2 regions of the Agathobaculum sp. Marseille-P7918 genome follow, and region 1 is predicted to be linked to the other one. Evidence: a T-box and tRNA genes for the amino acid it is inferred to sense, from the RefSeq annotation. Region 1 holds a T-box; the other holds one or more tRNA genes.
What was found. The T-box of region 1 lies ahead of ACESSO_RS04810 (valine--tRNA ligase). A T-box ahead of a tRNA ligase gene usually reads a tRNA of that ligase, here a tRNA-Val.
Positions count from the first base shown of each region.

Region 2: it encodes a tRNA-Val, which carries the amino acid that the T-box ahead of ACESSO_RS04810 (valine--tRNA ligase) is inferred to sense. The anticodon was not compared.

Region 1 covers NZ_CAXTXI010000002.1:291,228-297,657, reverse strand. The annotation lists gene ACESSO_RS04830 (hypothetical protein) at 1-82, opposite strand, end outside; gene ACESSO_RS04825 (hypothetical protein) at 96-890, opposite strand; gene ACESSO_RS04820 (hypothetical protein) at 966-1,127, opposite strand; gene ACESSO_RS04815 (Arc family DNA-binding protein) at 1,247-1,429, shown strand; T-box leader at 1,470-1,685, shown strand; gene ACESSO_RS04810 (valine--tRNA ligase) at 1,960-4,581, shown strand; gene ACESSO_RS04805 (hypothetical protein) at 4,763-5,833, shown strand; gene ACESSO_RS04800 (folylpolyglutamate synthase/dihydrofolate synthase family protein) at 5,936-6,430, shown strand, end outside.
Region 2 covers NZ_CAXTXI010000001.1:391,916-398,345, forward strand. The annotation lists gene ACESSO_RS01930 (RNA polymerase sigma factor) at 1-80, opposite strand, end outside; gene ACESSO_RS01935 (hypothetical protein) at 376-531, shown strand; gene ACESSO_RS01940 (hypothetical protein) at 780-1,037, opposite strand; gene ACESSO_RS01945 (hypothetical protein) at 1,520-1,954, shown strand; partial or broken gene ACESSO_RS01950 (IS256 family transposase) at 2,083-2,248, shown strand; tRNA gene ACESSO_RS01955 (tRNA-Val) at 2,477-2,552, opposite strand; gene efp (elongation factor P) at 2,593-3,153, opposite strand; gene ACESSO_RS01965 (hypothetical protein) at 3,348-3,500, opposite strand; gene mtaB (tRNA (N(6)-L-threonylcarbamoyladenosine(37)-C(2))-methylthiotransferase MtaB) at 3,570-4,850, opposite strand; gene ACESSO_RS01975 (hypothetical protein) at 5,019-5,318, shown strand; gene ACESSO_RS01980 (SH3 domain-containing protein) at 5,353-6,300, shown strand; gene ACESSO_RS01985 (hypothetical protein) at 6,400-6,430, opposite strand, start outside.

The DNA.
Region 1 (6,430 bases):
CGGTCTGCCACGCAAGACCGGACACCGCGACGAGCACCGCCATGGCGAGCAGCACAAGCAGAAATTTTCGTTTGCGGGTCATTCGATTCCTCCTTCTAATACATCAAATGCGCCAGCGCGCTGTAAACCGGCGTGATGAACAGCGTGCCGATGACAAAGCTCACAAGGTTGGCGGTGATGGCATACGCCACGCGGCGCGCGCGGGTGTGTCCGCGCAGAAAGCGCGCATAGGCAAGCACTTCGACGACGAAAATAACCGCTTCGACGGCAAACGCCCAGAAAAAGGCTTGTCTCCAATCGGCGGAGAGCAAAATGCGCCCATAGGTAAGCGTCATCAAAGTCTGCGTTGCAAGGTTGACCAGCAAAAACGGCTTGAGGTTTTCGTACAGCTTGAAACGGAACAGCAGCAGCACCGCTGCCTCGATGAGGAGCGTTACCATAAAGGTGCAGACAAATTGTTTGAGCAGGCCAATTCCAATCGGTGAGGTCGAGATTTCGCCGGTCTGTGCGTTGATGGTAAAGGTTTGCATTGCGCGGGTGCGCTCGGCCTCGCCGGTCAGCAGCACCGTGCCGTCCTCATGCAGCAGCGCCGCACGGAACGGCGAGGGAAAGGGAATGGTCCATAAAAACACCTGCTCGCTGTTGTACGGTGCATAGTCCCACACATACCAGCCGTCCGGCAGGGCGGCGGTGAGCGCTTCGGGCGGATTTTGCGGGGGATTGTCATACGGCTCGTTTCCGAGCAGGGCGACAGATACAATGCCGTCGTTCATCCCGGCGATGCTGATGTAAATGGACGAGGTCGGCAGGCCGTTGGCGCGCGCGGAAACAGGCAGCAGAACAAGGAGCAAAGCAAACAGGCAGAGAACAGAACGGAGCTTTTGACGCATGGCGATCGCCTCCCTGTGTTTTGATACCTTCATTATAGCAGAGGGGCGGCAAAGCACAAGTTACAGGACGGGTTTTCAGTCGATGGCGCGCTCCTCCGCGCCGGAGAGCGCCTGCCGCAGTCCGGAAAGGACGGTTTTGCGGTCGGCGGTTTCGTCCGACAGCTCCATGTAGCGGACAAGGTCGTCCACCGCGCGCACCAGATACAGATAGGCGTCCTTGTAGTTGAGTTCATCCATGAGATACACCTCCAAATTGTTAGTATATTCTTAGTACATTTTTAGTAGACTACCAACATCATACCACATAAAAGTCTTAAAGTGAACTTAAAATAAGTTCAAGTGTTTTGAGGTGTATTATGGGTGAGTCCAAACACATCGGTTTTCGCGTGGATGAGGAAACGCTGGAAAAGCTACGTTATGTTGCGTCCTACGAAGGCCGCTCTATCAATGGACACTTAATGTATCTTGCGCGGGAAGATATTCGCCGCTTTGAAAAAGAACATGGTCAAATTGACATTTCTGAGGCGCAAAAATCTTGACAAACCCCATTTTTGTGGATATACTGATTAAGTTAATACGCAAAATGCAATGACAAAGAGGAGTATTCCTGTCCCCGCGCGTCAAGAGAGAGGGCGGTTCGGTGCAAGCCCTTCGGCGGGAAGGAAGAAGGTCGCTTTGGAGCAGGAGGGCTGAAACCAGTAGGCCGTCCCGTCCCGCCCACGTTACGGGTCAATGAGTGCGCGGCAGTTTTGCCGCGAATTTAGGTGGTACCACGGAGCACGCTTCGTCCTATACGGACGGCGTGCTTTTTTGTTTGCCCGTATTTCGCGGGCAGCGGGAAACGTGCGGCTACGCGCCGCAGGCGCACAAGAGGTGGGGGGAACCAAGGTTCCCCCGGCCTCTTGTGAATCACCTCCCCCTCCTTCAGGGCGCGCTTCGCGCGCAAAAGTGTGTTTTGCCAAACGGCTTCCACCCATCTGACGGGAGAAACAGCAAGGGATATTTGCCACCCCAGAGCGGCGTCGGTGCTGCAAAAAAACGTTAATTCAATTCAAAAGGAGATAGACCCATGAGCGAACTGCCCAAGACCTACGACCCGAAAGCGGTCGAGGACAAGCTGTACAGCTTCTGGAACGACTCCGGCTTTTTCCATGCCGAGGTCAACCCGGACAAGAAACCCTATACCATCGTCATTCCGCCCCCGAACGTGACCGGCCAGCTGCACATGGGCCATGCGTTCGACGAGACTTTGCAGGACATCCTCATCCGCACCAAGCGCATGCAGGGCTATGAAGCGCTGTGGATGCCCGGCACCGACCACGCGGGTATTGCCACCCAGATTAAGGTGGAAGAGAACCTGCGCAAGGAAGAGGGCCTGACCCGTTACGACCTCGGCCGCGAGAAGTTCCTCGAGCGCGTTTGGGACTGGAAGAACAAGTATGGTGACCGCATCATCAGCCAGCTCAAAAAGCTCGGCTCGTCCTGCGACTGGGAGCGCGAGCGCTTCACGATGGACGAGGGTTGCTCCAAGGCGGTACGCGAGGTGTTTGTCAACCTGTATAACAAGGGGCTGATTTACAAGGGCCACCGCATCATCAACTGGTGCCCGCACTGCACGACCGCGCTTTCCGACGCGGAGGTCGAATATGAGACCCAGCCGGGCAAGCTGTGGCACATCCGCTACCCGCTGGCGGACGGTTCGGGCGATTTGGTCGTGGCGACCACCCGCCCGGAGACCTTCATGGGCGATACCGGCGTTGCAGTCAACCCGAACGACGAGCGCTACAAGCATCTGATTGGCAAGACCTGCATCCTGCCGATTATGAACCGTGAAATCCCGATTTTCGGCGATGATTACGTTGATATGGAGTTTGGTACGGGCTGCGTCAAGGTCACGCCCTGCCACGACCCGAACGACTTCGAGATGGGCCAGCGCCACAACCTCGAGCAGATTCTCGTATTCAACGAGGACGCGACCGTCAACGAAAACGGCGGCAAGTATGAGGGCATGGACCGCTACGAGTGCCGTAAGGCGGTCATCAAGGACCTCGAAGAGGGCGGTTATCTGGTTAAAATTGAGGACCACGAGCACAACGTCGGCACCTGCTATCGCTGCGGCACGACGGTCGAGCCGATGACTTCGGCACAGTGGTTTGTCAAGATGGCGCCGCTGGCCAAGCCCGCAATGGACGTTGTCACCGAGGGCAAGACCAAGTTTGTACCCGACCGCTTCTCCAAGACCTATCTGCGCTGGATGGAAAATGTGCATGACTGGTGCATTTCGCGTCAGCTGTGGTGGGGCCATCGCATCCCGGCATTCTACTGCGACGACTGCGGCGAGATGACCGTCTCCAAGGAAGATGTGCACGTTTGCCCCAAGTGCGGCTCGAAGAACGTCCGTCAGGAAGAGGACGTGCTGGATACCTGGTTCTCGTCTGCACTGTGGCCGTTCTCCACGCTCGGCTGGCCGGACAAGACGCCCGAGCTGGACTACTTCTATCCGACCTCCACGCTGGTTACCGGCTATGATATCATTTTCTTCTGGGTAGCCCGCATGATTTTCTCGGGCGTCGAGCACATGGGCCAGACCCCGTTCGACACCGTGTATATTCACGGGCTGGTGCGCGACGCGCAGGGCCGCAAGATGTCCAAGTCGCTCGGCAATGGCATCGACCCGCTGGAAATCATCGACCAGTACGGCGCGGACGCGCTGCGCTTCACGCTGGCGACCGGCAACAGCCCCGGAAACGACATGCGTTTCTCGGATGAGCGTGTGCAGGCGTCGCGTAACTTCTGCAACAAGATTTGGAACGCGTCGCGCTTTATCCAGATGAACCTGACCATCGGCAAGGACAAGGCCGCCGAGCTGCCCGAGACGCTGGCGCTCGAGGACAAGTGGATCGTGTCCAAATACAATACGCTCATTGCCGAGGTCACCCGCAACATCGACCAGTACGAGCTGGGTCTGGCTGCCGCTAAGCTCAACGACTTTATCTGGGACAACTTCTGCGACTGGTATATCGAAATCGCCAAGACCCGTTTGCAGGCGGGCGACGAGAATGTGCAGAAGGTGCTGTGCTATGTGCTGTCCGGCGCGATGCAGCTGCTGCATCCGTTCATGCCGTTCATCACCGAAACCATCTGGCAGGCGCTGCCGCACGAAGGCCCCTCGGTCATGGTTTCCCAGTGGCCGGAGTACGACGAAAAGCTGCACTTTGCTGCTGAAGAGGCGCAGATGGAGACACTGATGGACGCGGTGCGCGCCATCCGCAACCGCCGCAGCGAGATGAACGTTCCGCCGTCCAAGAAGGCCAAGGTGCTCATCCTGACCGAGAAGAAGGACACCTTCGCTGCCGGCGAAGGCTTCTTCCCGAAACTCGCTTATGCATCCGGCATCGAGCTGATTGACGCAGTACCCGCGGACGCGGCCAAGATGGCCTCGGTCGTCACGGGCGACGCGCAGCTCTATATGCCGATGGGCGACCTCATCGACTTCGCCGCCGAGCGCGCGCGCCTGGAAAAGGAGAAGGCTAAGGTCGAGGACGACATCGAGTTCGTCATGAAAAAGCTGAGTAACCCGAAGTTCGTCGACAAGGCGCCTGAGAAGGTTGTCGCGGTCGAGCGCGAGAAGGCCGAAAAGCTGCGCGAGCACCTCGCAAAGCTGGAGGAATCCATCGCGGCACTGGGCTGATTGGTTCAATTCAAATGCAAGCGCCGCAGGCAAAAAGCCTGCGGCGCTTTTCGCTTCCCCGTATTTAATACGAAACAAAGGTTGAAAAATTGTTGAAACTGTCCATTACTTTTTTGCCGTTTTGGTCGGATATTTACATATAAAGGGATTTAATTGGCAGCAAGGGATGGAGGGACAGATTATGGTGGAACGAATTCAGCGAATACGGGCACTTTATCGTGCGGCAGGACAGCAGCTTCGGAGTACCGGTGTGGACACTTATCGCGCCGCCGGTCAGGCGGAGCCGCAGGATACAGTGACGCTGGATACCGACTGGCAGCAGACCGACTGGACGCGCGCGGTCAATGAGGTGCTGGAAAGCTTGCGTGACAGCTTTCCTGACATCGAGATTGCGACCGGCAGTGTGCAGGATGGAGACGAACTGAAGCAGCTCGCTATCGGGCTGGGCGGCGGAAAGCATCTGGTGATCGATCAGGCGTTTCTGGATAAAATGGCGCAGGGTCCGGAGGAGTTTCACGAGGGCTGCGACGCACTGATGCGGCTGCTGCGCACGCTGAGCGCCACGGATATCACGGGCGTATATGTCGGCGAGGAGAAAGCGCAGACATGGAAGTATTTCGAAAAATCTCCGGCAGCTGAGCAGATGGAGAAGGCAAGGCAGCTGCTGCACTGGTTTGCGGAGATGAACAAACCGAAGGAGCAGAAAAAGACGATTTTCGTCACCAACCCGCGCAACTACTCGACCAAGGGAAAGTATCATCGCTTGGCCCGTGCAGCGAGTGTGGGGCAGGTGAATATGCTGATTTCGGATATCAACAGCACGATTGACAGCCTGCAGGGCGAGGCCATGTCCTCCGGCGAAAACGCAGCCAAAGCACGGCGCGCTATTCGTTCGCTGCGCACGCTGCTGCAGCGTGCGACACGGAAAATCAGCCGTCTGCAAGCGGAAAAGCTGCTCAGTGCCAAGAAAAAACGCGCCGAGCGTGAGCAAAAGCAGGAGGAGGCAAACCGCTTGCGTCGTGCGCAGAAGGAGCAGCGCACCAAGCGGATGCGCGCGGATGTGACAACGGCAAACGGCGGCATCGTACAGATGCCCGCGCAGAACAAGCGCTGGAAGAACAGTCCCTATGATGCGTTTTCCGCTGTGGCAGCGCCTGCCTGTCCGCTGCCCTCGGTTTCTGCGGGCGATATGGACGGCGCGGGGGACGCTACGGGCGGCGCGGTCGAGATGGGACCGGAGATTGCGCTTTGAGTCAGTCGAGCAACGGAAGAGGGGGAAACTGCGGTTTCTCCTTTTTCTTTTTGGCGAGGCATGGTATAATGTTGCATATCGTTTTTCAGGAAAGGGTTTACTATGAATACCGCAATTCCCAAAACCGCCGTTGATTATATTCACTCGCTCGGTCGATTTTCCGGCGCGCCCGGCCTGCACCGCATCCGCGCTTTGTGCGCGGCGCTGGGCAATCCGCAGGACGGACTGAAATTCGTGCATTTGGCGGGCACGAACGGCAAAGGTTCGACCGCGTGCATGTTGGATTCTGTGCTGCGCGCGGCGGGATATCATGTAGGACTGTATACTTCGCCCTACCTCGTGCAGTTTCATGAGCGCATCCGCGTAGACGGCGTCATGATTCCGGATGTGAATTTAACGCGTTTGTCTGCGCGTGTGGCGCAGGCCTGTGAAGGGCTGACACTGCCGGAGGGTGAGCGCATCGGTGAGTTCGAGTTCACCACGGCGCTGGCATTTCTGTACTTTGCCGAGCAGCGGTGCGATATCGTCGTGCTTGAGACTGGACTTGGCGGCCGGTGCGACGCGACCAACGTCATCCTGGCACCTGAGGTGTGTGTT
Region 2 (6,430 bases), on a different contig from region 1:
ATGTGTTGACGATACTTATAATACAGATCCTCGAAAAATGTTCTGCCATTCTCGTCCTCTATCAATGCAAATGAAATCATTTATTTGTCTCCTCAACACCACAGTATCATATCTCTATGTTTAAAGTATATCATAGTTTCACAAATTAACAAATGCGCATGGACTTTTTTGACATAACGAAAAAGAAAGAAGAAATATTACAAGAAACGATATAGGAATAAATGTTTTTTCGTTAAAATAAAGTATAGATATCAGCAGTACAGAAGATGGGAGCCTATAGACTATTTGGATAATGGGATATGACGTATACCCTTTTACCTTGAGCACTTAGCATAGTTATGATAAAATACAATTAGGGTGATTGAGGTGATTGATATGAAAATGATCCGACTCATTTCTGATCTGCGAAAATTTGACAGCGAAGTATATTACAAGCTCCAACAGGCAGAGCAAGAAGCATCGCTGACCGGTCAGCGTTATTCCTCCAAAGATGTCCTCAAGACCATGAAAGATGCTATTGGGAAAGGATAAGGCTGTATCATGTGGAGTATTTGCCTTCTGTACGGCAAAAGCTCATGGGAATTGCCCAGTATTTTGACCGAGAACTTTGCAATCCAGTCGCGGGAATCGATTTGCGTAGCGTTTGAACAGTTCTGCCGATGCACTGTGTAATTTCCCGCACGCACCCCCAGTTTATGTTCCCATCCGTCCCTTACAGCGACCGGCGCATTACAGAAATAAAACACAAATGAAAAGTATGAACCACCTGCTTCATGCTTTCAACCTATCGAAAAAGTCCGGCTAATGCCGGGCTTTTTCGCATTTAACAGGTAAGGTGATGCAAGAGATGCTGGCATGCGGAAAAACGGATTGTGATGTGATTGAGAATGTGGTAATAGACAGCCTGGTACCGAAGAAACATCTTCCAGGAAGAATCTGGCTCGACGGAAGAATGCACGGACCATGAACCTGCATACCGCCGCATTCGCTGCAAATTCGGCATTTACAGAACCTTTGCGTGAAAAAAATGCCAGCATATTCTTTCTGGAACTTTAAACATCGCCTCCCCCCGGCACCTAAAGGCTATGTATTGCGCAATCAAACCATTATCTATCTTTTTGGCATCAATGAGCAAGAGCAAGAAACCATCAACCTTTTTCACAGAAAACAAATAATTTTTTTGTGATATAATTCCATTGTTAAATAGTGGAATATATATTACACTGACATCAGAAACAATAGATTCCGGAGGAGATATCAGTTAATATCATTTTAAGTGTTTTGCTTGCGGTATTTCATTTGATGACGCTGTTGGTGGACAGATAGTATTTCAAGAAGTTACCGAAAAGATTTTCGAAGGAATTATCGATTATTCGATGAATCTCAAGGTATTTGCACGCGAAGATACTTTCAAAATCCCAGCTGTTGTTATATTCATAAAAATGTTTTCAATTTTTATTCTGGTTCTGCACATAGCGATTGGAGCGGATACGCCTTAGCGTATTCGAGTTGAGCTTAGTTGATTGTTGCTGGTGATTTTATGATCGGAATTATAATCGCAAGGGCGTTGATACAAGTAGATTATCCCGGGCAACGTACTAAGACTATTTTGGATTCATCTTTGTTTTTTGACACTTATTTTTTCGCTTTTGTATTGGCTGCCGCAATAAGTCGTTCTCCCATCGGGAAAAAGCTTCATTTAGCTCTGAAGAAGATTTTGCAAAAAAAGACCTCTCGCATCAAATATTTAACCATATTGGAGAGCATTCCATTTATATTTACTCTTGTTGTTCTTGCAATTTGCCTAATCGCTCGGCATTATGTTTGGAATGACATTATGTTCGTATTGTCATACCTGCTCATGATATTCCTTTTTTTGTTTTCTTATCGATGGTCAACTGCGATTGCTGAGATACGAAAAGAGCGCAAAAGTAAAGATGATGATAAAACCTGATCAAATAAAAAGGCGGCACCCGGCTTACACCATATGGGTATAAGCCGGGTACTTTATATTACATGCAGGCCTCTTAATATTAGTTCTTATCCTGCGATGCAGAAGCACCACATTGGAGGGTTTACATAATTGAGGGCTTCAACCGCCAGCTGTACAAGGTAGCCAAGGCCAAATCCGTGTTTCCTGCCGATGACAGCCTGCTGAAAATGTTGTATTTGGCCATGATGGATATCTCAAAAGTGGACTGGACGGCGGCAGAACAGAAGCATAATTCGCACCCAGATCAGAATTTACATGGAATGTGGGATTGACCCGGTGAATTATGTCATCCATTTCTGGATCATTTTCGCCAATCAATTCCACATCTTTTCCACATTTATTCCACACAATACGACAGAAAACAATAGAATACAGCAATATTACCAGTTATTTACAGCGCAAGTTCTAAAACTTTATTGCTGATAATGTTAGTAAAAACAAGTAAAAGCAGCAAAAAACCGTCCTTTTCAGGACGGTTTTGGATGGTGGACATTGACGGGTTCGAACCGCCGACCTTCCGCACGTCAAGCGGATGCTCTTCCAGCTGAGCTAAATGTCCATGACTCGGACGATGATTTTCATCGTCCGGATAAATTGTCTTACTTCTTGCAGCGCTCCAGATACTCACCGGTACGGGTGTCAATCTTGATGCGCTCACCCTGCTCAATGAACAGCGGAACCTGAACGGTCGCACCTGTTTCAACAGTCGCGGGCTTAAGAGTGTTGGTCGCAGTGTTACCCTTAAAACCGGGATCGGTCTCAGTGATCTCCAGCTCTACAAAGAGCGGTGCCTCAACCGCATAGACATTGCCCTTGTAAGAGCAAACCTTGCAGTTTTCGTTTTCCTTCACAAAGCGGAAATCGTCGCCGAGCGTATCCTTGCTAATCGGAATCTGCTCGTAGGTTTCATTATCCATGAAGTAGTACAGATCACCTTCGTTATAAAGGTACTGCATGTCGCGGCGTTCTACATAAGCCGCTTCATATTTATCCGTCGGATTGAAGGAACGCTCCGTTACCGCGCCAGTGATGACATTCTTCATCTTTACGCGAACAAACGCCGCACCCTTGCCCGGCTTTACATGCTGAAACTCAATGACCTGCAGCACCTGACCGTCCATTTCAAAAGTTGTGCCGTTACGAAATTCGCCTGCCAGCATATCGGTATTCCTCCATAGTGATTTATCCTCATTTTGACTGTCTCTCGAACAGTGCTTGTTTATTCTACCGCAAATTTCTTCTTTTTGCAAGAGGTAATTATAATTTTCTTGAAATTTTTTTGCAGGCACGGAAAAAGGCGGCGCAGCCGCAGACCGCGCCGCCTTTACATCCGCTTTAGGAATATGTGGCTGAATCAGCAGCAGCAATTGTTGCCGCAAGTGCAGCAGCCGTTATCCGAGCCGCAACCACAGCCGTTGCCCTGCTCGCAGCAGATCCAGATCAGGATAATGACAACGATGATCCACCACCAGTTATTCTCGCCGAAAATAGAGTTAGAAGAGCACATAAGGAATTTCCTCCTATCAAAGATTTCACTTCATACTATGGAGCAACTCCTCATGTGGTGACAGATCCGCTAAAGGATTTTTCCGCGCAGGCCATCGCGGTGCAACCCTTCCAACCGCACAGAAACCGGCCCGTTCTTTTCTACCCTTTTCTCCTCTTCTATATATATAGGAAAACCGTAGGTGCCGTGCGCCGCCCAAAAACCGCCTGTGCGATGCTCGGGCAGTACGGTCAATTCTTTTCCCACAAAGCCGCGGCGATATGCTTCACTCAGCCGCAGCGCCACTGTTTTGGCTCGCTCTGCGCGCGCCGCTTTCTCCTGCTGGCAAAGCTGCCCGGGCAGCTTTGCCGCGCGCGTGCCCTCCCGCACGGAAAACGGGAACACATGCACCGCTGCAAACGCACAGTGCTCGAGAAACGCCAGCGTTTCTGCGAACTCCTCCTCGGTTTCTCCCGGAAAGCCTACAATTAAATCGGTGGTGATGGAGGCATCCGGCAATACCGCACGAATCCGCTCCACTGCCTGATAATATTCTTCCGCCGTGTATTTACGCCCCATGCGTTGCAGCACACTGTCACAACCGCTTTGTAGGGAAAGATGAAAATGCCGCGCCAGATTAGGTAAACCCGCTAACCGGCTGCAAAAATCCGCATCCACCACGCGCGGGTCGAGCGACCCCAGTCGGAACCTCACCTCCGGATGCGCCGGCAACAAATCACACAGCAGGTCCATCAGCGAAACGACGGGCTGCAAATCCCGCCCATATGACGCAATCTCAATACCCGTCAGCACAATTTCATGTACGCCCTGCCGCTCCAAACGCGCTGTTTCCTGCTCTGCCTGCGTGGGCGGCAGCGAGCGCACGCGCCCCCGCGCATACGGAATAATACAATAGGTGCAGAAGTTGTTGCACCCATCCTCTATTTTCAGCAGCGCGCGCGTCCGGCCTCTGGGCACTCCAGCCGGCAGCACTTCATATCTCTCTTTCTCGGATGCATTGCAAGGCGAAGACTCCCCTTGCACAGCGGCTTCGCACAGTGCAATCACCTCTGCACGGCTGCCAGTTCCGCAGATGAGGTCGACCTCGCCCGTCGCGCGCACGCGCTCCGGGTCGGTCTGTGCAAAACAGCCGCAAGCCGCAATCACCGCCCGCGGATTGTCCTTGCGCAGCCGATGGAACGCACGAATGTTCTTATGATCGGACACCGATGTAACAGTACAGGTGTTGATAATAACCGCATCGGCATCCTTGTCCACGATCTCATGCCCGCGCGCCTGCACCAGCTGCTCAAGCGCCTGCGTTTCAAACAGATTGACCTTGCATCCCAAGGTGAAAAAAGCAAACTTCATGAAAGCCCCTACCAAATTGTTGTATTTGCTGCCCTATTGTATCACAAAATAGCGGATTTTCCAACCGATTTTTAATTCGCATTTGACAAACGGCGGCAGTCATGCTATACTGTTTCCATAATGTAACTTTAAGTTGTAACCGTTTTGTAACTATAAGGAGTGCACAAAATGTCTACCACCGCCAAGAAGAAAGAGCTTCTGGAATATAAAGGACACCCGCTGATGCGCAAGGAAAACATCATTTATTATGGTTCGATGAGCGATTCCCACATTATTATGATGCAGATTCTGGACGCTGGCCAGGTCAAGAACCTGCCGGTTGCCAAGCGCGTTTCCGTTCAATTGCAGCAGACTAACCCCAACGTGCGAATCAAGGATCGCATTGTAAAAAAGACCGAGAAAAACAGCCTGTGGGCCGCCATGGACATCGCCTCCATCTGGCTTGGCCGAGCACTGAACAACAAGTAAACCACACTTTGCTTTGACAAACGGAGGCTTATCCATGAAATCCACAAAGAAATTATTCCGCATCGCCGTCACCGGCATGCTTGCCGTATCCATGCTTCTTCCCAATTCGCTGGCTATGTATCAGGCAAAGGTGAAGGCGGATGCGCTGTATCTGCGTGAATCTCCCGGCGGTGAGGTCATCGCCACGCTGTCGCAGAATACCGTTGTTGCCGTTCTGAACAACAGCAGCAGCTGGTATAAGGTTGTTGCCAATGGCAAGGAAGGCTATGTCAGCGGTGAATATCTGACCGGCACAACCGTCACCGATTTTTCGCTCGGCAAGGCAAAAATTGTCTGCGACACCACGGTAAACTTCCGTTCACAGCCGAGTACCTCTTCCGGTGTGCTTGCGTCTTTGAAAAGCGGCACGGTTGTTGACGTGACCGGCGTGCAGAGCAACTGGTATAAGGTTACATATAATGGCAAGACCGGTTATGTACATCCGGACTATATCAGTTTCTCCGGCGTACAGAGCGCAAGCTCCAATTCCGGCAGCTCCGCTACCAATAATTCTAACACTTCCGAGACTATCGTACCTTCCACCAATGTGGTTTCCTATACCGGCACCAGTGAGAAGCGTGCAGAGGTTTTGGACTATGCCGCACAGTTCCTCGGAACCCCGTATGTATACGGTGGTAGCACGCCGAGCGGCTTTGACTGCTCCGGCTTTACCTCGTATGTTTTTGCCAACACGGTCGGCTCCATTCCGCGTGTTGCCCAGTCCCAGTTTGACGCAACCACGCGCGTAGCGCTGGAGGATCTTGAGCCGGGCGATCTGGTATTCTTCGGCAGCAGCGCCTCTTCCATCAGTCACGTGGGCATCTATGTCGGCGACGATACGTTCATCCACTCCCCGCATACCGGCGAAGTGGTCAAGTATGAGCCGCTTACCGGCAACTATCTGACCCGTTTCCAGGGTGGCGGCCGCGTTATTTTTGATTAAAAAAGGACAACCCTATGCTTTGAAACGGCATGGCCAATTTGGCCATGCCGTTTTTTCTATTGCATACTTTGCAGTCTCCCATGCGGAGCACTTTGTTTTCTACGCTGTCAACCGTAACGAACCGTCTGTC